Regions from separate parts of the Flavobacterium kingsejongi genome, predicted to be linked through region 2. Evidence: riboswitches for the same ligand, from Rfam matches in the RefSeq annotation. Region 2 holds a riboswitch; the other holds the start of a gene.
What was found. Region 2 has a riboswitch for cobalamin ahead of FK004_RS18670 (TonB-dependent receptor plug domain-containing protein). Riboswitches for the same ligand answer to the same signal wherever they lie in the genome.
Positions count from the first base shown of each region.

Region 1: it holds a riboswitch for cobalamin, as region 2 does, so the genes downstream of both, FK004_RS16430 (T9SS type A sorting domain-containing protein) here and FK004_RS18670 (TonB-dependent receptor plug domain-containing protein) in region 2, are expected to answer to the same signal.

Region 1 covers NZ_CP020919.1:3,639,038-3,645,974, reverse strand. The annotation lists gene creD (cell envelope integrity protein CreD) at 1-164, opposite strand, end outside; gene FK004_RS16455 (hypothetical protein) at 184-525, opposite strand; gene FK004_RS16450 (hypothetical protein) at 525-980, opposite strand; gene FK004_RS16445 (DUF1361 domain-containing protein) at 977-1,639, opposite strand; gene FK004_RS16440 (winged helix-turn-helix domain-containing protein) at 1,696-1,992, opposite strand; gene FK004_RS16435 (hypothetical protein) at 1,994-2,602, opposite strand; cobalamin riboswitch at 2,773-2,950, shown strand; gene FK004_RS16430 (T9SS type A sorting domain-containing protein) at 3,065-4,393, shown strand; gene FK004_RS16425 (hypothetical protein) at 4,466-5,299, opposite strand; gene kdsA (3-deoxy-8-phosphooctulonate synthase) at 5,351-6,169, opposite strand; gene FK004_RS16415 (2-dehydro-3-deoxyphosphooctonate aldolase) at 6,367-6,837, opposite strand.
Region 2 covers NZ_CP020919.1:4,131,139-4,138,075, forward strand. The annotation lists gene FK004_RS18655 (PEP-CTERM sorting domain-containing protein) at 1-464, opposite strand, end outside; gene FK004_RS18660 (T9SS type A sorting domain-containing protein) at 466-1,773, opposite strand; gene FK004_RS18665 (NHL repeat-containing protein) at 1,808-2,851, opposite strand; gene FK004_RS18670 (TonB-dependent receptor plug domain-containing protein) at 2,853-4,685, opposite strand; cobalamin riboswitch at 4,716-4,958, opposite strand; gene FK004_RS18675 (ABC transporter substrate-binding protein) at 5,053-6,195, shown strand; gene FK004_RS18680 (iron ABC transporter permease) at 6,224-6,937, shown strand, end outside.

The DNA of each region.
Region 1 (6,937 bases), 490 kb from region 2:
TTCATAACATCCGCTTGACGGAGTTCCCTTTCCCGGATGAGGTTATTGACCAGCTGAAGCGGAAGCAGTAAAATAAGGGTTAGTACGCCTACCATAATCAGTCGTGCTGTATGGCTTTGTAAAAAGGATGTGGCTGTTGTGGGTTGTGAATCTTGGTTTTCCATGAAATAGTGATTTTGAGGATTAATTTTGTATAGAAATAATGAAATATGTGTAAAAAATAGCAACAGGTATGTTGAGTAGCAAGACTCCAATCCGGATAAAAAAGTAAGTCGGCTGTTGTCTGTAGACGATCAGGCAAACAACAAGCATAACAAAAGCAATGATATGGAGTACCACCATCAGCATTACATAAAACAGGCCTATCATGATCAGGTTATTGCGGGTAATGCCATAGAGGCCCCGTCCTTCAGGAATACAGAAATAAGCCAGGAGCAAAAAAGTACCGAGTGCAAAGGCACCACCGGCTAAAAACGTGGTAGCCGTTCCAATGGTTTGGGCTTGTATTGGGATTTTAGACATCATTATTGAATTAAAAAGGTGGTTCGCAATTGAGAAAGAGGTAGGTTCAATAGTTTTAAAAAATCCAACTGATGAAAGCAGAGTGCATTTTTTCCGCTGCGCCACTGGCGGATAAAATGGCCCCATTTGTCCGGATATAAAAGGCTTCCTATACACATCACCGAAAATTGGTACAGGCTGCGTTTGCCATTTACAAACAGGTAAAACTGCATCCCTATTTCATCCGGGACAGTAACTCCCGTAGCCGTCAGTACATGAAAGACATCATGGTCTTCCAGTTTGGGCTGTATATCAAAATTGTGGCTTTGAAGGAAAAGGCCCAAATGAAAACCAAGGCTATCGTAGGGGAAATCCAATAAAGCATCCTGATCCACGGGCCAGGGAATACTTTTTTTGAGCCATTTCTGGTATGGGATTTTACTCCAGTCGTATAGTTTTTCAATGATTAAGGCTCTCATTGTACAGTAGATTGGAATGGAATACGAAACGAACAATAGAGTAGCAGCAACAGGGCACCATAACCCAGGGAGAACCCGAACGTCCTCCAATGAAAAGCCGCGGTTGTAATAGCTGTTGTCAGGTCAAAAGGATGCTGCAGGATATCCCAGCTGTTGAATCGGAGAAAGCGGCCCAGGTAAATCCCGAATCCGGAAAGGAGCGCAGCAAAAACAATAAAAATCCTGCCTTTTGAAGCTGAGAACCGTTGTGCCCAAAGTTGTTGCATAGCCGTCATAGCAAGTAGTCCTACGAGTACTCCGGTCCAGGCAAAAGAGGTGAGTAGCAATACATCAAACCATTCCGGCATGTATAAAGCCCCTTTTTCTAAATGAAAAAAATCGGTTATGATATAGGGCGCATTAGGCAGGAACAAGAGCCAGACGAAAGAGAGCAATAGCAATCCGTAGCGGTTGTGGCGAAGGCGTTCCTTTCGTTGCAGGATCATAGTCAGGAGTAATGGAACAAAAGCCAATACCAGGTTCCAGGCGAGGAAACCATAAAACAAAGTATGGGAAACCAGAATCCGAATTATAAGCAATACGAGGCAATAGCTGGACAATACCATTACAAGTTGTGCAGGACTTGGTTTTCGGGACAATAGGAGGTGTAATTGTTTCATTTTAATTTATTTAAAAGTACTTTGTATTTCAAAGCAAAGAGGTAAAAAAATAGTGTTTAACTATTCTGGATTAATTTTTCAAGTGCTTCAATGTGTTCCTGGAATGCTTTTTTTCCAAGTTGTGTAGCTACATAGCGCGTATTGGGCTTCCTGCCAATAAATTGTTTTTCCACGATAATATATGCTTCTGCTTCCAGGGCTTTGGCATGGCTAGCCAGGTTTCCATCAGTGACACCCAGCAATTCTTTGAGCGTAGTAAAATCAGCAGATTCATTGACCATCAGAACCGACATGATTCCGAGCCTGATCCTGTGATCGAATGCTTTATTGATATTTTTAAGGATATTTTTCAAATTATTTCCTGTCGTATTTGTAATACATGATAGCACCATACAGGATGTGGCAGATTCCAAATCCCAGGACCCAAAAATACAATCCATATCCTGAATATTCTACTGCAAATAACCCTAATATAATTTCAGTGATTCCGAGATAGCGTACATGCCTGAAGGTGAACTTACTGGCATTCACACAGGCCAATCCGTAAAAGAGCAATGCAAAAGGAACTACAAGCCCATAGTGCCCATTCTTAAGCATGAGTATAATTACTAATCCTCCGGTTACCAATGGAATAAGGAAATTAATCAGCAATCGTTTGGAAGTAGCATTCCATAATACTTCCCCCGCTTTTTTAGCTTTACGGGAACTTAATATCCACCCGGTTAGTAGCGATAGTAGCAGCACAACAACTGCCGTTGCCAATATACCTTTAAAAGTAGCGCTTTCCAGCGTAATGTACTGGTAGGTATGCTGATCAGAAAGGTGTTTGGCATACGCAGCACCAATCAATGCATAACAACCGGCAAGTATACCGGAAAGCCCACTAAGGGATATGAACTGTGAAGATTTATCCATCATACTCTTGATATGGTGAATGTCCTGGAGGTAGTCTTTTTTTGTCATAAAATAAAGTACTTTGAAATACAAAGTAAAGTAATTCATTTGGTTCCTACAATAGCAAAATAGAATAAAATAAGATTTATAGCAGAAATATAGTATAGGAGCACCGGGAAGCATCGGAAACAGTAGAATTAATCGGGGTGCATTACACAAAAAAACAGTCTTTTATTAGTACTTTTGCACCGTCTTAAGGTTTCTTGATACAAGAATTAAAAGGGAACTCTGTTTAAAACAGAGGCTGTTCCCGCAACTGTAAGGCCTGTAAATGCATTTCGAAATACCACTGTTATCCAGACGGGAAGGTGAAATGTTGGGCCGAGCCAGGAGACCTGCCTTAGGATAGCGTATGTTGTTTTCGGAGAAAAAACAAGGATACACACGAAATACCTACGGGTAGTGCTGTGCTATTGTGTCATTTCTCCGGGATTTTTTATAACCCAATTTATAACCTTAACGAAAAGGAGAATGAAAAAAAATTTACTCAGTTTTTTACTTGTATTTAGTGCGCAATACATGCTGCCGCAAACAACCCCAAAAACCTATGAACTGCTTGCAGTAGCAGAAGGGAATTTTGGAACACCCAATGGCGATATTTTTACAGTAGGCACACATGCAACCGGCACTCCGGAGGTAAACGCAAAAATATATCAGAATGCCAACAATACTACAGGATTTGACGTATTACAGGATTTTCAGATTATAGGTAACAAAGCCGTATTGTTATCCAAAGCCGCCGGATTTCGTGTCGTCATTGCGGATTATCCTTCCTTGAACCATATCGCTACGCTAACGGGCCTGGGTGGACCACAGACACTGGCAGCAGCGGGTACTGCTAAAGCATACCTCGGTTCAAGTAACCCCAATGCCATTTACAGTATTGACCTCACAAATAATGTAGCCACTGCTGTTGCCGACCCTAATGCAGTAATCAATGGAACGGCAAGTTACATGGTTTATGCTGACGGTTATATCTATGCTGCATTGAGTTCCAAAATCGTTAAGATCGATGTAGCAACCAACACTGTAGCAGCTGTGATTCAGCCGAATGCAGGAACTGTAGCGGGATTGCAATACGATGCTGCCAATAATATCATTTGGATATTAGGCAAGGTAAGTGGTACTTCGGTAGTGATAAAAATGCAAAGTAATGGAGCCAATGAGCTGGCAGCACCAGTAACTCTTACCGGAGTAACCAATGCCACACAACTGCGACTGGGCAATCATAAACTCTATTTCCTTTCCGGTAAGAATGTGCATGCTTATGATGCAGCTGCTCCGGGAACAACCGCAACATTTGTATACACCAGTACGCTAACAGGCTCCTGGGATTTTGCTTATGGAAAATCATTTGATGTAGATGCTGAAAGCGGGGATTTCGTCATTGGAAGTGCCAGTGCTTTTACTTCCGGATCCAAATATGAAATTGTCAATGGCACCGATTTTACGCTGATCGAATCAGGTAGCATAGAGGGCTGTATGGGTGTGAATGAATTCATGCTTAAAACATTTGATGGAACTTTAAGCATCCAGCATCCGGTAGCGAATGAGATCGTACAGGCCATTTATCCGAACCCGGTACGCAGCCTATTGAACATTGACCTGAAATCAGATAATAATGCAATTTACTCCGTAACATTGATCAGCCAGCTAGGGGTAACGGTTAAGAATACTGCCGGCATTACGAATGGGCAATGTAAATTGGATGTTTCCGGACTGAGTGCAGGGATTTACATCGTAAGAATTACCGACACCGTGACGAATACCACTATAGTACGAAAAGTAATCGTACAATAAGTAAGGTACATTGAGCCTAAAAAAACAAAAGCCCCGGTAATCCGGGGCTTTTGTTTTTAGCAAGGAAATGGATTAAATCCTGAAAATACCACCAAAAACCAAATTCGTCTGAACGAAGAAAAAGTCCTGGAAAGCACTGTCTGATCCCTCATGTGTAGTTTGGATATCCTGCATGTTGATATAACCGCCTTTTAATTCGCCCTGAACAAAGAAATACTTCAGGAAAGTAATGTTAAGCCCGCCTTTGGCAGACAATCCATAACCTGAAACATGAAAGTCATCATGACGCTCCATACCCAATACCTGGGCATTGGTTTTAGGATATAATAATCCGGCTCCTACAGCTTCGGTAAGGTTAATCTGGATTTTATCACTGTCCCAGTTGAAAAGTTTAGTCGAAATATCATCGACACGCGCGATTTCAATATTGACGTAATTTAGTCCGTCCGTATGTTCAAAAGCCAGGAATTCCGGCGTCATGACCATAGGACTGTTGTTATAATTCCCGTTGAAAGCAGCACCTTCAGCATCAGCAGGAAGGTTGATCTGACCGTCCATATTTACAGTTTGGTATTGGTTCATCACATATTTCATGTGGTCAACACCAATCGAAATATTATAATGGTCATTGATGTAATACCCCATCCTGAAATTCGTTTGCGGAATCGTCATTCGCGCAGGATTCAGGTAGTCGATATGATAGCCTTTCGGTTTGTCATGTGCTTCGACATCCTTGATTGTAAAATTGTAGTTGTCACCACGGAACGTAATATCCGACTTCGAAAAATGGGCACGATTTCCTCCCCAGTAAAAAAAGAATTTCCCCTTATTATGGGCCGTGTATTTTTCTGGACTTATTGCGGCATCCTGCGCAAAAGTGTGAAGGGAAAAAAACACAAAAAGCATCACAACTTTAGATAGTTGTTTCAATGTAGTAAATGATAAATGTGATAATTATTAGAATGAGTTAACTGTTTTTCGTATTGCGACAAGCTTTTTCATCAGGTTTTCGAAATAATCCAGGTGCAGCATGTTCGCACCATCACTTTTAGCATGTGCTGGATCAAAATGGGTTTCGATAAAGATGCCGTCTACACCTACAGCAATTCCTGCTTTGGCAATTGTTTCGATCATATCAGGTCTTCCGCCGGTCACTCCTGCAGTCTGATTTGGCTGTTGCAGGGAATGTGTTACATCCAGTACAGTAGTGGCAAATTCACGCATGGTAGGGATACCGCGATAATCAACAATCATATCCTGGTAACCAAACATGGTACCACGATCGGTTACCATAACTTTATTGTTTTGTGAATCGATAACTTTCTGAACCGCATGTTTCATGCTTTCCGGACTCATGAATTGCCCTTTCTTCAGGTTCACGACTTTACCCGTATTCGCAGCGGCTACCACAAGATCTGTCTGGCGTACTAAAAAGGCAGGGATCTGTAATACATCTACATATTCCGCAGCCATTTCAGCATCTTCATTCGTATGAATGTCAGTCACTGTAGGAACACCAAAAGTTTCGGAAACTTTGCGCAGGATTTTTAATGCTTTTTCATCCCCGATTCCAGAGAAACTGTCGATCCGGGAACGGTTAGCCTTTTTGAAAGAACCTTTGAAAACATAAGGGATTAGTAAGGCATCAGTAATAGAGACGATTTTTTCGGCTATTCTAAGTGCCATTTCTTCGCCTTCAATAGCACAGGGTCCGGCTAAAAGGAAAAAATTATCGCTGTCTAAATGCTTAATCTGTGGTATATCTTGTAAATTCATTGTATCTGTTTTTAAACAGTGCAAATTTACAATAATAATGTGTAACCAATTGGGCTTTAAGATTTTTTTTTGATGTAGGAATCTTAGTCCGTGCGTGTATGCGGTCAATAACGAAACTGCTGTAAATGCTATAGTTTGCTGTTGGTTATAGTGCTAAATAGAAGCTTGTAAGATACTGAATTAGAAGAATAAAGTATTTATTTCTTTTTTAAGGTAAATCCTACCGGAACTTCTACTTTTCCTTTTTCGTACATGTTGAGGTAGAGGGTTACAGGTTTTGTCTGCCCTTCCCAAACGATTTCATATTGGTCGATAAGGCCACCTCCGAGTTCACTTTTATTAGAAGGAAAAGGGCAACAGCTGCCAATGCGGGTATAGGTAATTTTTTCCCCTTTAGGGCCTGCAAGTGCATTCAGGAACCGGCGTTCGTTCAATGGGCCATCAGCAAGTTTTCCGAAGCCAACATTTACCGGGTAATCCTCATCATAAGCATATTTTTCATTTTTGCTGAAGTCAGTAAGCTTGTAGGTTTCCTTATCCAGTAACTCCGGAACTTTTGCGCTGTCATCTACATTTTGAAGTGTAGACTTAGTACTCAGGCAGGAAGTGGATAATACGGCTACAAAAGCGCAAAGGATGAATTTGGTTTTCATTTCGAGGATTTTCATAATCCAAATTTATACTTTTTAAAGGAATATCGCCAAGTTTTATTAAATATTTATAGGGTTTAAAGATAAAGCGTTATTTTTGGCATCACATTCAAAAGTT
Region 2 (6,937 bases):
GGGCTGCCAAACGATCCGATTTGCGTATCGGTTTGGGTCTGGCTATGGGCTGGAAAGCGAAAAAAATGAGTACCGTCAGAACTCACTTCTACAAAAGCCAGCTCTAAAAAGCCAGGCCCTCCATTTTCAAAAACTGCAAAGTCAAAACCTTCCCCGTTACTAATCGGTCTCGCAAAAGTAAGCGTAGCTGTACCTCGATCACCCAGGCTCACCGTAGGCCCCGTAGGTGCTCCCAAGGCATTTTCCGGTGTACCCGAAGAAACCCTATTGCTTCCCCCGATCATAAAATCAGGATTGGAAATATTGAGGTACCCTCTTTCAACCGTAATTCCTGTAGCCCACGCCACATAAAGCGGGCTATCCTTATGGACCGCTGTGGACCCCGGGCTTTCAGCTTCCGGCGGATACGTTTGCCCATGGGAAACCGAAGCCGCCAACAGCGCAAAAAGTAAGATTTTGTTCATCTTATTTAACGATTATACGTTGGTTGTACTTCGCGTTTTCAATCGTAACCTCAACACTGTAAATTCCAGCTGTAAGATCGGTAACGTTGATTCCTGAAAGCGTATATTTTTGGTCTTTTACCAGTCTTCCGGTAAGATCATATACTTTAATCATAGCATCGCCCGTTTTAACGGTACGAATATAAAACACACCCGAAGCCGGGTTAGGATATACGGTAACTGCCAATGCAGCTTCAGGATTAGTAACGCCAAGACTACTTTCAGTGGCTTTGTAGAATCCGTTTGGTAATTTCCCTACAACATGGCTGGAACTCTGTGTCCCTTCCATAGTATACACATAAACGGTTCCATTGCTCACATAATTTCCGGCATCACCCAGGTAAATTTTGCCATCAATCACTTCCATTCCATAGATACCATATACGCCTTGTGCCCCAAGGCTAAATAATGGTGCAGCCGGTACTGAAAATGGGGTGACAGTTGTTTTATATACCGCAGCATCCTGTGTATACAATAATGCATTACCTTCAATTTTCAGGTTGGAAGGATGTTGGTTTGGAAAGTCAGTTTCACTGATTACCGTATTATCAGCCAGATTAATTTTTACAAGTTTACCATACGTCTGGGTTCCTGCCCAACTCGGTTTCCCACCACATAATACATACAGGCTTCCTTCTTTTTCAATAATAGAATTGGGAACATCCCCCACAGTAATCACCTGTTCTATAGCAGCAGTCACGGGATTGATCACCGAGATGGTATTGCCATATCCATACCCGCCCTGGTGTGCCACATATAGTTTTCCGCTGCTTTCAAGAATGCGCTCCACACCTTCTGCCATTGCAATAGACGATTCGACTGTGTTGGTTTCAAGGTTGATGACCGCAACATAGCTGTCACTAACCCCTCCATTACCCCAGTTGGTCACATACCCTTTACCATTAGCAAAAGCAATATACCTTGGATTCACAAGTCCTGTACTGATGGTTGCTACATAAGCAAAAGTATTTCGGTTTACGACCTTGATCGTATTGGACATGTTGAGTACGATATAAGCATAATCCCCGTGGAATCCGATATGCTGTGCTACATCACCCAAATTGGCCTGTCCCGGATTTACCGTTCCATAGATGTTATTTTGCAGTATCCCTTCATTGGAAATAAAAGAAACCGAAGCAGTAGGTGTTCCTGCACTGCCTTCATTCAGGATATAAACCCCGTCATAAAAACCAGTTTGTGCAAAAACGGAAAATCCGCCTGTCAGGATTGTAAGTAAAAATGTAAAAATTAATCTGTAAAATTGTTTCATAAGTATGCGCTATTGGTATTTAAAAAATAGTGTATTAGTCGTTGAAATAGAAATTGTTTGGCCCCACACCTACGGAAACTGTTTTTTCCAGGTTTCCAGTTGGGGAATACACAAAGACCTGGCTGTCAGAAGCAAAGTTACCACCTTCAGCTACGTAAATTTTGCCGTCATTAACTGCAAATCCGTACATACCACCATATAGTGATCCAGAAGTATACGTTAACAAAGGAGTAGTAGGTGCCGATGTCGCATTAAGAGCCATAACGTATACACTGGTGTTCACTGTATAATAGATTTTATCATCTTCTATTGTCAAATTTTTAGCGTCGGTTTGAGTTTCCGGCAATGTGATGGTGCTGGTCAGCTGATTCGTCGTAAGGTTGACCTTCCCGATTTTGTTGTTTCCCATTACATATAAAGTGTTGTTTTCTTCATCAAAAGAGTTCGGTATGAAACCTAAATTGATTACCTGCTCTGAAGTATTTGTAGCCGGATTGAAAACAGTTACTGTTTCATGACCACTAAAAGAGCCGTTAGAGATGTATAATTTTCCGTTCTCTTCGAGGATTTTCTCCGAAACCTTATTCAGGTTTACTTTTGTAGTACTGTTATCCGCCAGGTTGATTACGGTCAGGAAGTCATCGGTATTGCTTTCAAAGTCAGCTGAATTGGTCACATATGCTTTTCCGTTCAGGACCACACCATATCTCGGGTTTTGGATATTGGTAGTGATCGTTGCAAGGTATTGAAAAGTATAACGGTTTACTACAGTAATCTGATTCGCCAGCCCTGAAATGATAAACGCACGCGTATCATCAAAAAACATCGATTGCAGGTAGGTTCCTGTCGCAGGTGCTGTAGGGTTTACATTGCGAAAAATATCCTGCTCTACTGCTCCGGAATTGCTTACAAAAGTAATCGTCGCTGTAGTACTCGTCCCTTCATTCAGCACAAAGAAGCCATGATCATAATTCCCAAGGGAAACGTTGTCATTGCTATCGTCATCACTGCTACAGGACACCAATACAACACTACTGGCTAATAGGACTAAAAGTAATTTTGAAATCTTTTTCATCATTTTAAAAATTTAAAGTTAGATAGGTATTAATATTCCTCCCGGGTAAAAACCGGTTTTCCACACTTTGGTAGTTTTCATTCCAAAGGTTTAAAACCTGGACACCGAGTGTATAGGAGAATTTCTTTCCGAAAGTATAGTTTACCGTTGCGTTGCCTACCAGATACGGATCAATGGTGTACCGTGAATTATTATCGGTGCGGGTATACACTTCCCCAACATATAACGCCTGGTAATTGGCCGTAAATCGTTGTACCGAATAGGTCAGCGATCCCGTTGCTTTATGATGCGGAACATAAATCAGTTGTTTTTTCGTATCATCATTTTCCGATACGGTATAGGCATAGGTTCCATTAAGAGAGACCTGGTGCATTCCTATTTTCCGGCTCCAGTTCAGCATTGCTTCCCCACCGTAGGTAATTACTTTATCCGTATTGACCGGCGACCAGTTGGCGCCCATCGGGATCCAGCGTAACATGTCTTTGATATCCATATAATACCCCGTCACGGAAAATTGCAATTCCTTGAAGGTAAAAGCATTCCCCAATTCTGCCTGGTAGGACGATTCCGGTTTCAGGTCGGGATTGCCACCCGGCTCCCAGTACAGGTCATTAAAGGTTGGCACCCTGAAATTCCGGGATCCGTTCAGTTTAAGCGTATAAAAATCAGTTACTTTATAATTCGCACCTACAGAAAACAACACAGGACTTTTGTAATTATCCGTTACTTCCTTACGACCGCTCAGCTCATATAAAAACCGTGAACCGACTTCGTGTTTAAAGAGCAGTCCTGCCGAAGCAATGTTACGGGTTTTATGAAGTATTCCCGTCCCTGTTCCTTTGTTTTGCGTATAATCCACAATGGCATTCAGCTTCATAGTCGTGTTGATATCATAGGTAAGGTCATATTTACCAATGACGGTTTCTACCTTACCATCGCTATAGTTATCATTCGCAATGTTGGCGAAATATTTGTATTTTTCACTCAGGTAGGCCACCTTGACACGGGACGTAAAAAGTCCCATAAAGCGATCCCATTCCAACAGGTTCCGGCTATTGAAATCCTGGTATTTTGTTTTTGTTTCCGCTGGGAAAAGTATGGCAAAATGCCGCTCACTATCAAAAAACTGACTGTAGGCCTTGATATAATTCCGGGCATTAATCTTATACCCAAATGCCATGTTCAGGCTGGTATTGTAAAATTCACCATTTTGGTTTTTCCAGTTGGATTCCGGAAACTTGTAATCATTTTCCGAGCTATTCCTGGAAATCGCTGCCTGAAAACTAAACTTAGTATCGGAAACACTCACTTTATAATTGGCACCGATGGTATTGAAACTACCGTAATTCAGGTGCAGTTCATTCGAAAAATGGTCTTTGAAATTGAGTTCATTATTCAGGTGGATACTTCCGCCAATAGCACTGCTCCCGTATAAGGCACTACCCCCGCCGGCACGAACCGTGATATTTTGAAAATCCCGCGTGGTAATGGTATTGAAATCGGTTTGTCCGGTAAGTTGTGAATTGATATTGATCCCATTCCAGATTACAGCCGTCTGTTGGGCTGTAGTACCTCGAAAAGAAGGGGAAGATACCATTCCAAGCCCATTCTCCTTGAAATAGATCACTGTATTATAATTCAAAAGCGAAGTCAGGGAAGGCTGGTTTTCACGGATCAGAGAATCCGAAAGGGAAAGTACCGATTGGGAATCGGAAAAACTTTTGAGCTGTACATCGGAAATCCGGACCACATCCAGGTACTGAATGCTGTCGTGCTGTGCCATTACCAACTGGCAGGCAAAAAAAGCAAGGAATAAAAAGAATCTTTTAGTTGTCATAATCCATAAACCTTTTTTCCCGAAGGTTCGTTATTAATTAAGAATAAGGCAGGTCTCCTGGCTTGCGTCCTGTTGTTTACCTTCCCGCCCTGGGGCAGTGGTTTCGGAGTTAACAACAAGCATTATAGCATACAGTTGCGGGTACAGCTCAAGATTATTGGTAGTGCTTTAATTCCGGTTTGCTTAAAAAACCGACAGCAGTAACAAGGACTTGATTCCCTTTTAATGTGATTTACGAAAAAACAAATCACAACCTTAATTCGCCTGCAAATATATACTTATCATTTGGAATTCTGAATAATTTGTGTGAATACCGTAAAAAAAACATGGTTTCGTTTTACCTTTGTCCCATCAGAATGATCTAAAAATGAGAAAAACAGTAATCCGGATTTTATTTTGTTTCCTTGTAGTCACACTTGCGGCCTGCAAAAAAGAAACTCCTACTCCTACTCCTTTAACTACCAGTGCGAAGAATAATATTTCGTATGCCAAAGGGCTTGAATTGTACCATTATGCTACTTTCAGCATCGTAAAAATCACCAGTCCATGGCCGGATGCCAAAAAAGAATATACCTATGTCCTCTATAAAGCGGGAGCTGTAATTCCTGATAGCCTGAAAAGCGCCACTGCCATTCAGGTACCTGTGAAATCTTTAGTCGCAACTTCCACGACCCATATTCCATCCCTGGAAATGCTGGGTGTGGAAAACACGTTGGTTGGTTTTCCCAATACGGATTACATCTCTTCTGAAAAAACAAGGAAGCGTATCGATTCCGGAAAAGTAAAAGAAGTAGGCAATAACGAAAGCCTCAATACCGAAGTACTCATTGACCTTGATCCGGACGTGATTGTAGGCTATGGTATTGACAATAATAATCCCTCCCTGGATATCCTGGAGAAAAGCGGCTTAAAAGTAATTTTAAATGGCGACTGGAATGAACAAACGCCTTTAGGCAAAGCCGAATGGATCAAGTTTTTTGGCACGCTTTACGGTAAGGACGACGAGGCAGCGACTATTTTCTCCGGAATTGAGAAAGAATACCTCGCTACTGTGGCACTCGCGAAAAAAGCGGTTACCCAGCCCACTGTATTCACTGGGGCGATGTATCAGGATCAATGGTATATGTCGGAAGGCAATAGCTGGGCTGCCACCTTTTTAAAGGATGCCAATGCTGCCTATCTCTGGAAGGATACTCCCGGAACCGGAAGCCTTTCTTTGAGTTTTGAGACGGTTTTCCTCAAAGCCCAGAATGCGGAATTCTGGATTGGGCCTGCCCAATTTACAGCACTACGGGAGATGGCAGATGCCAATCCTCATTATGCGCAATTTGATGCTTTTAAAAATAAAAAGGTATATTCGTCCAGTACTAAAAAAGGGGCTAAAGGTGGCGTACTCTATTATGAAATCGCTCCCAACCGCCCGGACCTGGTCTTAAAAGATATGATTAAAATCCTGCATCCGGAATTGTTACCCGATTATGAGCTTTATTTCTTCGAAAAACTAAACTAATACCCTAACCTCACTGTTCCTTAGCCGTATGAGAAACCAATTTCTTTTCTCGGGACTGATCGTCAGCCTGGTACTTTTATTCCTAATCAATATGAGCCTGGGATCTGTTGCCATACCCCTAAAAGAAGTTTTTACCACACTAACGGGAGGAACATCTGAAAAAAGCACCTGGCAGTATATTATCCTGAATTACCGCCTGCCTAAAGCTTTTACAGCAATAATGGTAGGTATGGGACTTTCGATAAGCGGTTTACTGATGCAGACCCTTTTCCGGAATCCTTTAGCCGGGCCTGATGTATTGGGATTAAGTTCCGGTGCCAGCCTTGGCGTAGCAATGGTCGTGATGGGCGCCGGTTTTTTTCCGGCACTGCTAAGCGGAATACTGCTCTCCCAGTTTAGTATTGTTATCGCCTCCAGCCTGGGTAGCTTTTTAGTGCTGCTGGCGGTACTGGCAGTATCACAACGGCTGAAAGATACGATGGCCATACTGATCGTCGGGCTGATGTTTGGGAGCATTACCAGTTCGGTCGTTAGTGTACTCACCTATTTCAGTTCGGCAGATCAACTCCAGAAATTTACCTTTTGGGCACTTGGCAGCCTTGGAAATTTATCCTGGAATTCCATTATCAACCTCAGCACCTGTACACTAATCGGGCTTACCCTAAGCTTTATCAATATCAAACCGCTGAATGCACTCCTACTCGGGGAGAATTATGCCCGCAGCATGGGAGTCGATTACCAA